Regions from separate parts of the Enterobacter cloacae complex sp. HYC033_NIDB genome, predicted to be linked through region 1. Evidence: predicted binding sites of a transcription regulator. Region 1 holds the regulator's gene; each other region holds the start of a gene.
The links. The regulator CRP, encoded in region 1, controls carbon source genes, mostly activating them, when cyclic AMP is high. The targets are predictions, from matches to a motif close to ATGTGANNNNNNTCACAT.
Positions count from the first base shown of each region.

Region 2: a site for CRP is predicted at 1,613-1,630, ahead of serC (3-phosphoserine/phosphohydroxythreonine transaminase). Genes of this name have one in related genera too.
Region 3: a site for CRP is predicted at 2,590-2,607, ahead of O1721_RS18980 (CidA/LrgA family protein). Genes of this name have one in related genera too.
Region 4: a site for CRP is predicted at 2,747-2,764, ahead of uxuA (mannonate dehydratase). Genes of this name have one in related genera too.

Region 1 covers NZ_CP115123.1:350,694-354,882, forward strand. The annotation lists gene O1721_RS01790 (phosphoribulokinase) at 1-514, shown strand, start outside; gene O1721_RS01795 (OsmC family protein) at 609-1,013, opposite strand; gene crp (cAMP-activated global transcriptional regulator CRP) at 1,324-1,956, shown strand; gene O1721_RS01805 (YccS/YhfK family putative transporter) at 2,014-4,101, shown strand; gene argD (bifunctional acetylornithine/succinyldiaminopimelate transaminase) at 4,098-4,189, opposite strand, start outside.
Region 2 covers NZ_CP115123.1:2,474,366-2,478,554, forward strand. The annotation lists gene ycaO (30S ribosomal protein S12 methylthiotransferase accessory factor YcaO) at 1-748, opposite strand, end outside; partial or broken gene O1721_RS11755 (DUF421 domain-containing protein) at 876-1,567, shown strand; gene serC (3-phosphoserine/phosphohydroxythreonine transaminase) at 1,730-2,818, shown strand; gene aroA (3-phosphoshikimate 1-carboxyvinyltransferase) at 2,887-4,170, shown strand.
Region 3 covers NZ_CP115123.1:3,952,273-3,956,461, reverse strand. The annotation lists gene sanA (outer membrane permeability protein SanA) at 1-314, opposite strand, end outside; gene cdd (cytidine deaminase) at 442-1,326, opposite strand; gene O1721_RS18985 (CidB/LrgB family autolysis modulator) at 1,455-2,150, opposite strand; gene O1721_RS18980 (CidA/LrgA family protein) at 2,147-2,542, opposite strand; gene dusC (tRNA dihydrouridine(16) synthase DusC) at 2,710-3,645, shown strand; gene yohP (small membrane protein YohP) at 3,690-3,773, opposite strand; gene mdtQ (multidrug resistance outer membrane protein MdtQ) at 3,977-4,189, shown strand, end outside.
Region 4 covers NZ_CP115123.1:3,978,064-3,982,252, forward strand. The annotation lists gene setB (sugar efflux transporter SetB) at 1-355, shown strand, start outside; gene O1721_RS19090 (YkgJ family cysteine cluster protein) at 352-606, opposite strand; gene yeiP (elongation factor P-like protein YeiP) at 771-1,343, shown strand; gene uxuA (mannonate dehydratase) at 1,460-2,650, opposite strand; gene O1721_RS19105 (mannitol dehydrogenase family protein) at 2,856-4,189, shown strand, end outside.

The sequences.
Region 1 (4,189 bases):
GCTGCCGGAACCGACTGACGTGCTGTTTTACGAAGGATTGCACGGCGGCGTGGTGACGCCTCAGCACGACGTGGCGCGCCACGTGGATTTGCTGGTGGGGGTGGTGCCGATTGTTAACCTTGAGTGGATCCAGAAGCTGACGCGTGACATGAGCGAGCGCGGCCATTCGCGAGAGGCGGTCATGGACTCGGTGGTGCGCTCCATGGACGATTACATCAACTTCCTGACGCCGCAGTTCTCCCGAACCCACATTAACTTCCAGCGCGTCCCCACCGTGGACACCTCCAACCCGTTCGCTGCAAAAAGCATCCCGTCGCTGGACGAGAGCTTTGTGGTGATCCACTTCCGCAACCTGGAAGGCATTGATTACCCCTGGCTGCTGGCGATGCTACAGGGTTCGTTTATTTCGCACATGAATACGTTAGTGGTACCGGGCGGAAAAATGGGGCTGGCAATGGAGCTGATCATGACACCGCTGGTGCAGCGGCTGATGGAAGGAAAGCAGATCGCGTGACACCTGTTGCCGGATGGCGCTTCGCTTATCCGGCATACGTTCGTGCAGTTGTAGCTTTTGTAGGGCGGGTCAGCGCAGCGCCACCCGCCAAAAATTAAGCCGCGATCACTTCATACGAATGGGTGATTTTTACCGCTTTCTCCAGCATTAACGCCACAGAGCAGTATTTTTCCGCAGACAGGTCAACCGCACGCGAGACCGCCGCATCCTTCAGTTCTTTGCCGGTGACGATAAAGTGCAAATTAATATGCGTGAACAGGCGGGGCGCCTCTTCACGACGTTCCGACGTCAGCTTCACTTCACAATCGGTCACGTCATGACGGCCTTTTTGCAGGATCGACACCACGTCGATCGCGCTGCATCCGCCCGCCGCCATCAGCACCATTTCCATCGGGCTTGGCGCTTTATCGCCGGAGTTGCCATCCATCAAAACCTGGTGCCCGGAAGCAGACTCGCCCAGGAACGTTAACCCTTCAACCCATTTCACACGCGCTTGCATATTCACTCACTCCAACGTTGCATTTTTTATGACAGATTACGTGTACGTTACATTTCTCGCAACGGAAGGCGACCTGCGTCATGCTGAAGCGAGACACCAGGAGACACGCGGCGAAAGCTATGCTAAAACACTCTGGATGCTACAGTAATACATTGACGTTACACATGTATGCAGAGGACATCAAACTTTACTGGCTGCGAAACGTTACGACAGCCGACTTCCCAGGTATGGGTAAGAATTCGATTGCAACCCCAGAGTCCGGATGCATCTTATGACTCTGGTGACAGCTTATAACAGAGGATAACAGCGCATGGTGCTTGGCAAACCGCAAACAGACCCGACTCTCGAATGGTTCTTGTCTCATTGCCACATTCATAAGTACCCATCAAAGAGCACGCTGATTCACCAGGGTGAAAAAGCGGAAACGTTGTATTACATCGTTAAAGGCTCGGTGGCCGTGCTGATCAAAGATGAAGAAGGGAAAGAGATGATCCTTTCTTATCTGAACCAGGGCGATTTTATCGGTGAACTGGGCCTGTTTGAAGAAGGCCAGGAACGTAGCGCCTGGGTTCGTGCAAAAACAGCATGTGAAGTGGCTGAAATTTCTTACAAGAAATTCCGTCAGCTGATTCAGGTCAACCCTGACATCCTGATGCGTCTTTCTTCCCAGATGGCACGCCGTCTGCAAGTGACCTCTGAGAAGGTGGGTAACCTCGCCTTCCTGGACGTGACCGGTCGTATCGCGCAGACGCTGTTGAACCTGGCGAAACAGCCAGACGCCATGACCCACCCTGACGGTATGCAAATTAAAATTACCCGCCAGGAAATCGGTCAGATCGTCGGCTGCTCCCGTGAAACAGTGGGCCGTATCCTGAAGATGCTGGAAGACCAGAACCTGATCTCTGCCCACGGTAAAACTATCGTGGTCTACGGAACCCGTTAATTTCGGTCAAACGGCGTGCCGCCGCAGGGTGGCACGCCGTTTTTGTCTCTACTCCTCATGTGGCGCAGGCTGATCTATCACCCGGAAGTTAACTACGCACTGCGACAAACGCTGGTGTTGTGTCTTCCCGTGGCCGTGGGCCTGATCCTCGGACATCTTCAGCAAGGCCTGCTGTTTTCTCTTGTGCCCGCCTGCTGCAACATTGCCGGTCTGGATACGCCGCATAAACGCTTTTTTAAACGTCTGATTATTGGCGGCTGCCTGTTTGCCGGCTGTAGCCTTGCCGTACAACTCTTACTGGCCCGCGACATTCCTCTGCCGCTGATCCTGACCGTGCTGGCGATGACGCTCGGCGTCACCGCCGAAATCAGCTCGCTGCACGCCCGCCTGCTTCCCGCGTCGCTGATTGCCGCCATCTTCACCTTAAGCCTTGCGGGCAATATGCCGGTGTGGGAGCCATTGCTGATCTACGCCCTCGGCACGCTGTGGTACGGGCTGTTTAACTGGTTCTGGTTCTGGCTGTGGCGGGAACAGCCGCTGCGCGAATCCCTGAGCCTGCTCTACGTGCAACTTGCTGAATACTGCGAAGCAAAATACACCCTGCTCACTCAACATACCGACCCGGAAAAATCCCTGCCGCCGCTGCTGGCGCGCCAGCAAAAAGTGGTGGATCTGATCAGCCAGTGCTATCAGCAGTTGCACATGCTTGCCGCCAACAAAAATCATGAATACAAGCGGCTGCTGCGAACCTTCCAGGTCGGGCTGGATTTGCAGGAGCATATCTCCGTCAGCCTTCATAATCCGGAAGAGGTGCAAAAGCTGGTGGAGCGCAGCCATGCGGAAGCGGTGATCCGCTGGAACGCGCAGACCGTCGCGGCCCGCCTGCGGGTGCTGGCTGACGATATCCTCTATCACCGCTACCCGACGCGCTTTAACATGGACAAACAGCTCGGCGCGCTGGAAAAGATTGCGCGTCAGCACGCGGATAACCCGGTCGGGCAATTTGCTGCCTGGCATTTCAGCCGCATCGCCCGGGTGTTACGCACCCAGCGCCCGCTTTATGCCCGGGACCTGATGGCCGATAAGCAAAAACGGCTGCCGCTGCTGCCCGCGCTCAAAAGCTATCTATCACTGAAATCTTCCGCCCTGCGCAATGCCGCGCGGATCAGTGTGATGCTGAGCATCGCCAGCCTGATGGGAATGGCCCTGCACCTGCCGAAACCCTACTGGATCTTAATGACCGTGCTGTTTGTCACCCAGAACGGCTATGGCGCCACGCGGGTGCGCATTCTGCATCGGGCGGGCGGTACGATGGCGGGGCTGATTATCGCGGGCGTGACGCTGCACTTTCACGTGCCGGAAGGCTATACCCTGGCCGGTATGCTGGCGATCACGCTGGTGAGCTACCTGATCATCCGCAAAAACTACGGCTGGGCGATGGTGGGCTTTACGGTCACGGCGGTGTATACCCTGCAACTGCTCACGCTTAACGGGGAACAGTTTATTATTGCCCGGCTGGTCGATACGCTAATTGGCTGCCTGATCGCCTTTGGCGGCATGGTCTGGTTGTGGCCGCAGTGGCAAAGCGGGTTGCTGAGGCAGAACGCCCACGACGCGCTCGAAGCCGATCAGCAGGCCATTCGTCTTATTCTAAGCGATGACCCGCAGCCCTCTCCGCTGGCCTACGAGCGCATGAAGGTCAACCAGGCGCATAACGCCCTGTTCAACTCCCTTAACCAGGCCATGCAGGAGCCGGGCTTTAACGCGCACTATCTGGCTGACATGAAGCTGTGGGTCACGCACAGCCAGTTTATCGTCGAGCACATCAATGCCATGACGACGCTGGCGCGGGAGCACACGATGCTGACGACGGATCTGGCGCAGCGCTATTTGCAGTCGTGTGAAATTGCGTTGCAGCGCTGTCAGCAGCGTCTGGAGTATGACGCGCCGGGCGAGTCAGGGGATTCGAACATTCTGGAAGCGCCGGAGACGCTGACCCACGGGCCGATGAGCACCCTTGAGCAGCATTTACAGCGCGTTCTCGGGCACCTGAACACCATGCACACCATTTCGTCGGTGGCATGGCGTCAGCGCCCGCATCACGGGATTTGGTTAACGCGCCGGTTAAAACGAACCGCGTATTAGCCGCTGACGATCTTCGCGACCGCCGCGGCAAAACGGGTTAATCCGTCTTCGATGTCTTTGTCTTCCACCACCAGCGATGGCGCAAAGC
Region 2 (4,189 bases), 2.1 Mb from region 1:
AGCCGTCATAAGCAAAGATTGGGAAACCTTCTGCTTCCAGTTTGGCGATGGATTCCACCACGCCCGGGTAGCGCGCCAGCACGTCATCCGGGATCTCCGGCAGGCTGATGGATTCAGCAATAATGCGGTTTTTGATATGACGCTCGAAAACTTCAGACAATCCCTGCACGCGCGCTTCGTTGCGGGTATTACCGGCAGACATGCCGTTAGACACATACAGGTTGCCGACGATGTTCATCGGGATATAAACGGTCTGCTCGTCAGACTGACGGGTGAACGGCAGGGCGCAGATCCCACGATCCTCATTGCCGGATTGCAGGTCGATCAACATGCTGCCGGTCAGTTCGTTTTCCGGATCGTAGAACGCGCGCAGGCGGGCATCGAGAATGCCTTCCGGCAGTTCATCGTTTTCGGTCAGCGGGAACCATTTTTCGTTCGGATAGTGAACGAACGGACCGTTGGCAATAGTTTCGCCCAGCCAGAAGTCGGCGAAGAAGTAGTTGGTGGACAGACGCTCAAAATACTCACCCAGCGCAGAGGCCAGCGCCGCTTTTTTGGTCGCGCCTTTACCGTTGGTAAAGCACAGCGCACAGTCTTTGTCGCGAATATGCACGGACCAGACGTGAGGCACCGGATTCAGCCAGGAGGCTTCTTCGATATTAAAGCCCAGGTCGGTCAGTTTCTGCTGGAAGCGAGCGATGGAATCTTCCAGAGCGGCGTCTTTGCCGGGGATAAACGTTTGAGTCATGGCGTTCACTTTTATCGTACGTAAAGCGCGCAATGATACGGGTTTTGCGTGACGGGTGCTATCTCCGGCGAAAATAAATGGCTGGACTATGCTTATAAGCAGTAACCTACTGTTAAGGCATAAAAAAATGAAAGCTTTCGATCTCCAGCGGATGGCGTTTGATAAAGTCCCTCCTGAGTTTTTAGGCGAAGTAGCGCTGCGCAGCCTGTACACCTTTGTACTCGTTTTCCTGTTTCTGAAAATCACCGGACGTCGCGGCGTGCGGCAGATGTCGCTGTTTGAAGTGCTGATCATCCTGACGCTGGGGTCGGCGGCAGGGGACGTTGCCTTTTATGACGATGTGCCGATGGTGCCGGTCTTTATCGTCTTCGTGACGCTTGCACTGCTGTACCGGCTGGTCATGTGGCTGATGTCGAAAAGTGAGAAACTGGAAGATCTGCTCGAAGGGAAGCCGGTGGTGATTGTCGAAGATGGTCAACTGGCCTGGGAGAATGTGCAAAGCGCCAATATGACGGAGTTTGAGTTCTTTATGGAACTCCGTTTGAGCAGCGTTGAGCAACTGGGGCAGGTGCGTCTGGCGATTATGGAAACGAATGGTCAAATCAGCGTCTATTACTATTCCGACGATGAGGTGAAGCCCGGCCTGTGCATCCTGCCGGATATGCTCATCGAGCGATACAAACTGTACCTGAAGCGGGCGAGTACGCCTGCATAAAATGTAGTCATGTCGTGGTTATGCAGGCGGGCGAACATCAATTATGCCCCCGCTGTACGAATCCAGAATGGACGAAGGTTAGCCGGGCTAAACGTAACACCTGACAGCGATTTTGTCGGTTTTGTGACAACGGTACGGCAGATTGTATTGTGTGACGAGGGGCACATTTCTTCGGCCATCAGTTTTAGACATTGCGGCGCGTGTCACTGAATGATAAAACCGATATCCACAGTTATAACTTATGGCTTTTAGCGTGGTGAGGGGAAATGGCTCAAGTCTTTAATTTCAGTTCAGGTCCGGCAATGTTACCGGCAGACGTGCTCAAACAAGCTCAACAGGAGCTGTGTGACTGGAACGGTCTGGGTACGTCGGTGATGGAAGTCAGCCACCGGGGTAAAGCGTTTATTCAGGTGGCGGAAGAAGCAGAAAAGGATTTTCGCGATCTGCTGAACATTCCCTCGAACTACAAAGTATTGTTCTGTCACGGCGGTGGACGCGGCCAGTTTGCGGGTATCCCGCTCAATCTACTGGGCGACAAAACCACCGCTGATTACGTTGATGCCGGCTACTGGGCGGCCAGTGCGGTAAAAGAAGCGCACAAATATTGCACGCCGAATGTCATCGATGCCAAAGTGACCGTTGACGGTCTGCGCGCCGTGAAGCCGATGAGTGAGTGGCAGCTTTCTGACAACGCCGCGTATCTTCACTACTGCCCGAACGAAACCATCGACGGTATTGCCATTCACGAAGAGCCAGACTTTGGCGAAAATGTCATTGTGACGGCGGATCTCTCTTCAACCATTCTGTCCACCCCGCTGGATGTCAGCCGCTACGGCGTCATCTACGCGGGTGCCCAGAAAAACATCGGTCCTGCGGGTCTGACTATCGTTATTGTGCGTGAAGACCTGCTGGGGAAAGCCCATAAGTCTTGCCCGTCAATTCTGGATTACACCGTCCTGAACGACAACGATTCCATGTTCAACACCCCACCAACGTTTGCCTGGTATCTCTCCGGCCTGGTCTTCAAATGGCTGAAGCAAAAAGGCGGTGTGGCGCAGATGGATAAGATCAATCAGCAAAAGGCTGAACTGCTGTACGGCGTGATCGACAAGAGCGATTTCTACCGTAACGATGTCGCCAAAACTAACCGTTCGCGCATGAACGTGCCGTTCCAGCTGGCGGACAGCAACCTGGATAACGTGTTCCTGGAAGAGTCCTTCGCGGCGGGTCTGCATGCGCTGAAAGGCCACCGTGTGGTAGGCGGAATGCGCGCCTCTATCTATAACGCCATGCCGCTGGAGGGCGTTAAAGCCCTGACTGATTTCATGATCGACTTCGAACGTCGTCACGGTTAATTGGCTGTTTTTCACCCCCGCAGCGTTCCTGCGGGGTTTTTATTATGTTGAGTTGAGAGTTGAGTTTCATGGAATCCCTGACGTTACAACCTATCGCGCGGGTAGATGGCACCATTAATCTGCCTGGTTCAAAAAGTGTCTCGAACCGCGCTCTGCTGCTGGCAGCTCTGGCAAACGGCACCACCGTCCTCACTAATCTGCTGGACAGCGATGACGTGCGCCATATGCTCAATGCACTGAAAGCGTTGGGCGTTCAGTACGCGCTGTCTGACGATCGTACCCGTTGTGAAGTCACCGGTAACGGCGGCGCGTTACATTCTGCTGAAGCGCTGGAGCTTTTCCTGGGTAACGCCGGTACCGCGATGCGTCCTCTGGCCGCAGCGCTGTGTCTGGGGAGTAACGATATTGTGCTGACCGGTGAGCCGCGAATGAAAGAGCGTCCGATCGGCCATCTGGTGGATGCCCTGCGTCAGGGCGGCGCGCAGATTGATTATCTTGAGCAGGAAAATTACCCGCCCCTGCGTCTGCGCGGGGGATTCACTGGCGGCAATGTTGAGGTTGACGGTAGCGTTTCCAGCCAGTTCCTGACCGCGCTGCTGATGACCGCACCGCTGGCACCACAGGACACCGTCATCAACATTAAAGGCGACCTGGTTTCTAAGCCGTACATTGATATCACCCTGCACCTGATGAACACCTTTGGTGTTGAGGTGGAAAACCAGTCTTATCAGCGTTTCGTGGTGCGCGGAGCGCAGCAGTATCACTCCCCGGGCCACTACCTGGTTGAAGGCGATGCTTCATCCGCCTCCTATTTCCTTGCCGCAGGCGCGATTAAAGGCGGTACGGTTAAAGTGACGGGCATTGGCCGCAACAGCGTGCAGGGCGATATCCGTTTTGCTGACGTGCTGGAAAAAATGGGCGCGGTGGTGACCTGGGGCGATGACTTCATCTCCTGCACCCACGGTGAGCTGAACGCCATCGATATGGATATGAACCATATTCCGGATGCGGCGATGACCATTGCCACCGCTGCGCTGTTTGCGAAAGGCACCACCACGCTGCGAAACATTTACAACTGGCGTGTGAAAGAGACGGACCGCCTGTTCGCGATGGCAACCGAGCTGCGTAAAGTGGGGGCCGAGGTAGAAGAGGGCGAAGACTACATTCGCGTCACGCCGCCGGCAAAACTGCAATTTGCAGAAATTGGCACCTACAACGATCACCGCATGGCGATGTGTTTCTCGCTGGTGGCGTTGTCAGATACGCCAGTCACTATCCTTGATCCGAAGTGTACGGCAAAAACGTTCCCGGACTACTTCGAACAGCTGGCGCGCATTAGCACCCTGGCCTGATGATCGTATGCCGCATCAC
Region 3 (4,189 bases), 1.3 Mb from region 1:
TCTTTGCGCATCGTCACCGGCTCGTTATAGCTTTGCAGCGCGTTATCGCCGCTCAGCAGCAGATAGTTCACCTTGCCGCTGTTATAGGCGTTCAGCGCGCCCTGAATACGATACCGGTAATACTGATTTATGACGCCAGTGCGGTAATACTTGGCGGTGCCAAGCACCACACCAACCTGACGGTAGGGGAGATCCTGTAGGTCATCAAAAATGTAGGGGGCTGTTTTCCAGCTCATCCAGCGGTCGAGACCCAGCACGATCAACAGCAGTATGCCGACCAGGACAGACAGGCTGTAAAACACGCGCTTTAACATGCAGATGGCTCGTACCGATGATGAAATTTCCCTCAGGCTACTGTACCCGCCTGGTTAGCGCAAGAAACAGCGATTCAACTGAGGGGTTTTTCGTCAGACTGGCGGGCAACTCTGCCCGCCGAACAGATTATGCCAGCAGCACGCGGTCGATGGTTGAACAGCCCAGCGCTTTCAGCGTGGCTGCGGTCGCGTCCCACTGGATCAGCGGCGCATCGGCCTTTTCAGCCAGGATTGCGCGCTGAATATCCGGGTAGTCATACCCGTTCAGGCTAAGCAGGTTCAGGGCACCCTGGAGCGGAGGCAGCGTCGGGTTAAATGCGGCGTTCTCTGCATAGCTGCCGGTGAAGATGCGGCCGTCGCGGCACTGAAGGGCGACGCCGCTTGGAGATTTGCTGTAGGGCGTGTGGCTTTTATTGGCGGCGGCAATGGCCGCTTCGCTCAGCTCATCTCCCGAGAGCGCATAACCGTGGTCCTGCTCGTCCATCAGCAGGGTTTTGATCTCAAGATCTTTCGGGCCGAAAGCATCCGGCAGGTAATCACCCAGCGTATGCGGTGCGCGTCCCGGCAGGTTGATACGCAGTTCAAGACCGCTGTTCAGCTCATTCATAAACTGGCGGCAGTGGCCGCAAGGGGTATAGTTGACGGTGATGGCGCGCAGGGCTTTTTCGCCGCGCAGCCAGGCGTGACTGATGGCGCTCTGCTCCGCGTGGACGGTTTGCTGCATGGTCGCACCAAGAAACTCCATGTTTCCGCCGAAGTACCAGGTTCCGCTCACGCCGCGCGCAATTGCGCCTACGTTGAAATGGGAAAGGTCAGCGCGGGCGCAGGCAGCCGCCAGGGGCAGCAGGGCGAAAGCCAGCGCGTCTTCGTCCAGCCCCGTTGCCTGTTTAAGGGTCGTGACCTGATCTGCCGTCAGCAGGGCGGGGAAATGCGCATCCGCCAGAACCGGAGCCAGGGCTGATTGCAAATTCTCTGCAAGCTGAGAGAAAGCAGCTTGAAAACGTGGATGCATGACGTTGCCTCATCAAGGTTAATGGATCGGTAGTGTACGGAGCCGTACGGCCTTTATATGTGATCCAAATCTCATTATGTGTGCAACTTATGAAATGAAAATGAAATTTGCGCGACGCATCGCAAATTTTAGCCCATGACTGCCAGAATAATCGGGAAGATAAACGGCGCGACCAGGGAAGTGATAATCCCGCAGATCACCAGCGCCAGCGAGCTGAATGCCCCTTCCTGATAATCCAGTTCCGCGCAGCGTGCGGTGCCCAGCGCGTGCGAGGCGGTACCCATCGCCAGACCGCGTGCCGCTTTGGTACGAATTTTCATGATATTGAGCAGCGTATGACCAAACACCGCGCCCAGGATACCGACGAAAATCACGCACACGGCGCTGATGGCCGGAATGCCCCCGATGCTGCCGCCCACGGCCATGGCAATCGGCGTGGTGACGGATTTAGGCAGGATAGAGGCGGCGATCTGCGGCGACGCGCCCATCAATAAGGCCACCGAGGTACCGGTGATCATCGCAACAAGGCTACCCACAAAGCAGATGGTAATGATGGATTTCCAGCGCGCGCGGATCTGATGCAGTTGCTCATATAAAGGAAACGCCAGCGCCACCACGGCAGGCTGCAACAAATCGTTGAGGATCCTGCTCCCGGCGAAGTAACGCTCATAAGGAATGCCGGTGAGCAGCAGAAAAGGAATAATCACCACCATGGCGACCAGCAGCGGATTGAGCAACGGCATTTTGAAACGCACCGCAAGCTTACGCGCAGCAAAGAACACCACCAGGGTTAACGGCAGGGACCACCAGATATTCGCCATCATTTTTTTGTTTTCTCCCCGACGACCTTGCGTTCGCCATGCACAATGTGTGAACTCCAGCTGACGACCAGGAATACCACCAGCGTACTGATGGCGCAGGAGACCACAATCGGGCCGAACTGCGCTTTAAGCACATCGTAATACTGCATCACCCCAACGCCGATAGGCACAAAAAGCAGGGCCATATAGCGAATGAGAACGAAGCACCCCGGATTAACCCATTTCGCGGGCAGCACCTGTAATGCCAGCAGCACAAACAGGATCAGCATGCCGATAATGCTGCCGGGTATCGTAATCGGCAGCAGCGAAGCGATAAAAATGCCGGCGTACAGGCAGGCATAAATGAGGACGAAGGCGCGAAGGTATTGCCAGATAGTATTCAGTGATTTGCTCATGGTGAAAGCCTTGCTGAGACGTATTCATCATACAATTAAACCTGAAAATGTGCCACGGATCACATCATGAATTTTGGGCATACCAGACATTCCGCAATGGAACGCCGGGCTTTCAACATACATAGAGAGCAGCTACTATAGCGCGTCTTTTTTCACAGGTACTCAGAATGCGTGTTTTACTGGCCCCGATGGAAGGTGTGCTCGACTCTCTCGTGCGCGAGCTGCTTACCGAGGTGAACGATTACGATCTCTGCGTGACGGAGTTTCTGCGCGTGGTCGATATGTTGCTGCCAGAAAAATCATTTTATCGTCTCTGCCCGGAACTGCATCGTCAGAGCCGTACCCCGTCCGGTACGCTGGTGCGTGTCCAGCTGCTCGGCCAGTATCCCGAGTGGCTGGCTGAAAACGCCGCCCGCGCGGTAGCGCTTGGTTCGTACGGCGTCGATCTTAACTGCGGCTGTCCGTCAAAGCTGGTCAACGGCAGCGGCGGGGGGGCGACGCTACTTAAAGATCCGGAGCTGATTTATCGCGGCGCAAAGGCCATGCGTGAGGCGGTGCCATCGCACCTGCCGGTGACGGTCAAAGTGCGTCTGGGATGGGACAGCGGCGATAAGCAGTTTGAAATTGCTGACGCGGTGCAGCAGGCGGGCGCCACCGAGCTGGTGGTGCACGGGCGAACCAAAGAGGATGGTTATAAAGCCGAGCGCATTAACTGGCAGGCGATTGGCGAGATCCGCAAACGGCTTACGATCCCGGTGATTGCCAACGGCGAAATCTGGGATTACGAGAGCGCGCAGGCCTGCCTCAAAGAGACCGGCTGTAATGCCGTGATGATTGGCCGCGGTGCGCTGAACGTGCCGAACCTCAGCCGGGTGGTGAAATATAATGAGCCGCGGATGCCGTGGGCGGATGTGGTGAAACTACTGCAAAAATACACGCGGCTGGAAAAGCAGGGCGATACCGGCTTGTATCACGTCGCGCGCATTAAGCAGTGGCTGAGTTATTTGCGTAAAGAGTACGACGACGCGCTGGGATTATTTCAGGAGATCCGTACCCTACAGACGTCTGCGGATATTGCCCGGGTGATCCAGTCAAAATCCTGAGCGAAGTGTGAAGAGTTTGCCCGGCACGGAGCCGGGCAACAGAATCAGAAAATCATCTTGAATACGCCGGTTACCACCAGCAGCCCTATCAGAAATATAATCAAAATAACCCACAATAATATTTTCATTCGCCTCTCCTGCGTATGTCTGTCGAAGTAAGTGTAGCAGCCAATTCATAATTAGCATGAATACATGAAATTAAATCATTGTCTTGGGGAATAAATTTCCGGATATGAAAATGTATAACAATATGCGGATTGCCACGCGTTACTAAAAAACGGAACGTCAGTAAGCGTAAGTTGCGCCTTTATTTTTTTGAGTTCATGGCGTAATGAAACGTTCTCTTACTTTATCTCTGAGTGCTCCTCTTGTTTTTATGCTGGCCGCCTGCGCGCCGGAACATGCCACGGTGTCTCCAGTAAAAACGCAAGCCGCCGCCGCAGCTGTAAATACCCAACTGCGTCATGCCGACTGGCCAAAAAGCGAATGGTGGAAAGACTTTAACGACCCCCAGCTCAACGCGCTGATCGACAAAGCGCTGGCG
Region 4 (4,189 bases), 1.3 Mb from region 1:
GAAGCGCTTCGGCAAGCGCTTTTTGATGCGCGTCGCCGCCGTAGCCGGGCTGCTGTTTTATGTCGGTATGCTGACGGTTCATACGCCAGCCCTGCTTCTTGCTTTACAGCTGCTGAACGCCATTTACATCGGTATCCTGGCCGGTATCGGCATGCTCTACTTCCAGGATCTGATGCCGGGTCAGGCAGGCTCTGCCACCACCCTTTATACTAATACCACCCGCGTGGGCTGGATTATTGCAGGCTCACTGGCGGGCGTTGTGGCTGAAATCTGGAACTATCATACGGTGTTCTGGATTGCGCTGGTGATGTGCGTCCTGACGCTGAGCTGCCTGACGCGAATCAAAGATGTCTAAGGCGCGGTGAGCGCTTCCAGCTCAAGCAGATAAGTGATGGCCTGCTGGCGCGTACTGCCGCACATTTCGGCGGTTGGCTGGAGCCCGGAGCACACCTTCGGGCGCAGGGGCGAGCCAAAGATCATGCACAGGTTAGTGTCAGAGAGCTGAACGCAGCGGGTATTGGCAGGCTTGCCCTCCGGCATGCCTGGAATGGGGCTTGAGATGGACGGTGCGGTACAGCACGCGCCACAGTCGGAACGACAATCCATACATGCTCTCTGTTGGTGGCAGATGCCCGCGCAGTCGGGCATTGCGCGCACAGTAACACCTTTTATGTATTGATAGCAAAACCCACGAATTCCGCTTGCCTGAAAGGCCGCGCGCGAGTAATTTGGCGCGATATTTTTTACCTCCCGTAAACAGGATTACTGCAATGCCAAGAGCGAACGAAATTAAGAAAGGTATGGTACTGAATTACAACGGCAAACTGCTGATTGTGAAAGATATCGACATTCAGGCACCCAGCGCCCGCGGCGCAGCAACGCTGTACAAAATGCGTTTCTCCGATGTCCGCACCGGCCTGAAAGTGGAAGAACGTTTTAAAGGCGACGATATCGTCGATACCGTGACCCTCACCCGTCGCTACGTTGATTTCTCCTACATCGACGGCAACGAATACGTGTTCATGGATAAAGAAGATTACACCCCGTATATCTTCACTAAAGATCAGATCGAAGAAGAGCTGCTGTTTATTCCAGAAGGTGGGATGCCGGACATGCAGGTGCTGACCTGGGATGGCGTGCTGCTGGCGCTGGAGCTGCCGCAGACCGTTGATCTGGAAATTGTTGAAACGGCGCCGGGCATCAAAGGCGCGTCTGCAAGTGCGCGTAACAAACCGGCTACCCTGACTACCGGTCTGGTCGTACAGGTGCCAGAGTACCTGTCAGCGGGCGAGAAAATCCGTATCCATATCGAAGAAAAACGCTATATGGGTCGTGCTGACTGATTGCGGCGTTTGTCGGGTGGCGGCTGCGCCTTACCCGGCCTACAAAAACACAAAAACCGGCCTCAGAGCCGGTTTTTCGTAGGCCCGGTAAGCGTAGCGCCACCGGGCGATCAGGCTTAAAGAAGTTCAGGATACTTCGTCATTTTCAGCGCCAGCTCGATACCGCGCACTTCCGCCATCCCTTTCAGACGGCCAATCGCCGAATACCCTGGATTCGTTTTCTTGCGCAGATCGTCCAGCATCTGGTGCCCGTGATCCGGACGGAACGGGATAGGACGTACATCCCCCGCCTGCTTACGACGTACCTCTTCAGAGAGAATGGCATCCACCACCGCAACCATGTTCACGTCGCCGCCAAGATGCGCCGCTTCATGGAAGGTTTTCGGGTTCTCTTCACGGCAGGTTGCACGCAGGTGGGTGAAATGAATGCGATCGCCGAAGGTTTCGATCATCCGCACCAGATCGTTATCCGCCCGCACGCCATACGAGCCCGTACACATGGTAAAGCCGTTGTAGATGCTGTCCACCGTCTCTTTCAGCCACTGCATATCTTCAATCGTAGACACGATACGCGGCAGGCCAAGAATAGGACGCGGTGGATCGTCCGGATGAACCGCCAGCCGCACGCCGACTTCTTCTGCCACCGGCACGATAGCGCGCAGGAAGTGCGCCATGTTTTCACGCAGCTGGTTTTTATCGATATCGCCATATTCCGCCAGGCGCGCGCGGAACTGATCGAGGGTATAACCCTCTTCCGCACCGGGCAGGCCCGCGATGATATTGCGAACCAGCTTCTCAATGTCCGCTTCACCGGCGGCATTGAACCACGCCAGCGCCTGCTGCTGCTCTTCGGCGGTGTAGTCTGCTTCCGCCCCCGGACGCTTCAGAATGTGCAGTTCGAAAGCCGCAAAAGCGATTTGATCGAAACGCAGCGCCTTCGAACCATCGGCCATTTCATATTCCAGGTCGGTACGCGTCCAGTCCAGGATCGGCATAAAGTTGTAGCAGACGGTATCAATACCACAGGCTGCCAGGTTACGAATGCTCTGCTGATAATTCGCAATCCAGGTATCACACTCACCGGAGTGGGTTTTGATATCTTCGTGAACCGGAATACTTTCCACAACAGACCAGGTTAACCCCTTCTCTGCCAGCTGAGCCTGACGCTTTTGGATTTCCTCTACCGGCCACACCTGACCGTTCGGAATATGATGCAGCGCCGTGACTACACCCGTTGCGCCAGCCTGACGCACATCATCAAGAGAAACCGGATCGTTCGGCCCGTACCAACGCCAGGTTTGTTCCATTGCCCCACCCTCTCAAGTTGTTATACCAATATGTGTTACTTCAATGACGACTACCATACATGTTTAATCGAAGTGGTCAATACAGCACGCGGCATTGATTGATCAAACTCACATAACAGGGATATTTACGGCTTACCAATTTAATTTGTTGTCATATAACTTTACACTGGCATTGTTAATTAATGGTTAATCAGGTGTGTATTACATGAAGACTATTGCCTCCACCGCGCTTCCTGCTCATGTCCAGCAACCCCGCTACGATCGCGAGCAGTTACGCTCCCGCATCGTCCATTTCGGTTTTGGCGCGTTCCACCGGGCGCATCAGGCGTTGTTAACAAACCGGGTACTGAATGCCAAAGGAGGCGACTGGGGAATTTGTGAGATTAGCCTCTTTAGCGGCGATGTCCTTATGGGCCAGCTCCGGGCGCAGGATCATCTGTTTACCGTGCTGGAGAAAGGTGCCGAAGGCAATCAGCCCATTATTATCGGTGCGGTAAAAGAGTGCCTGAACGCCAAACTCGACTCGCTGGCAGCCATTATTGAGAAATTCTGCGAACCGCAGGTGGCAATTGTCTCCCTCACCATTACCGAAAAAGGCTACTGTATCGATCCGGCGACGGGAAAACTGGATATGCGGAACAGCCGCATCCTGCACGATCTTGAGCACCCGTCTGAGCCGCATTCCGCACCGGGTATTCTGGTTGAAGCCCTTCATCGCCGCCGCGAGCGGGGCCTGCCGGCGTTTACCGTGCTCTCCTGCGACAATATTCCCGACAACGGCCATGTGGTGAAAAATGCCGTTCTCGGCATGGCCGGAAAGCGTTCCGCAGAGCTGGCCGCATGGATCGAGGCGCACGTGAGCTTCCCTGGTACCATGGTCGACCGAATCGTGCCCGCCGCCACCGACGTCTCACTCGCGGAAATCACCCAGGAACTTGGCGTTGAAGATCCCTGCGCCATCAGCTGTGAACCGTTCATTCAGTGGGTAGTGGAAGATAACTTTGTCGCCGGGCGTCCGGAGTGGGAGGTGGCAGGCGTACAGATGGTTGAGGATGTCCTGCCCTGGGAGCAGATGAAGCTGCGGATGCTGAACGGCAGTCACTCCTTCCTCGCGTATCTGGGCTACCTTGCCGGCTACGCGCACATAAATGAATGTATGCAGGACGACAGTTTCCGCGAGGCGGCCCGCAGGCTGATGCTGAATGAGCAGGCCCCTACGCTGCGCATCACCAACGTTGATCTGACAGCCTATGCTGACAGCCTGCTTGACCGCTTCGCCAACCCGGCCCTACAGCATCGTACATGGCAAATCGCCATGGACGGCAGCCAGAAGCTGCCTCAGCGCATGCTGGAAGGGATCCGCATGCATCTTGAGCGTAACACCGCCTGGCCATTACTGGCGCTGGGGGTGGCGGGCTGGATGCGCTACGTCAGCGGTACGGACGAACAGGGCAACGCCATTGACGTACGCGATCCGCTGAGCGACAAGTTTCAGGCCATTGTCGCTACCAGCAGCGACGCAGAACGCGTTAGCGCCCT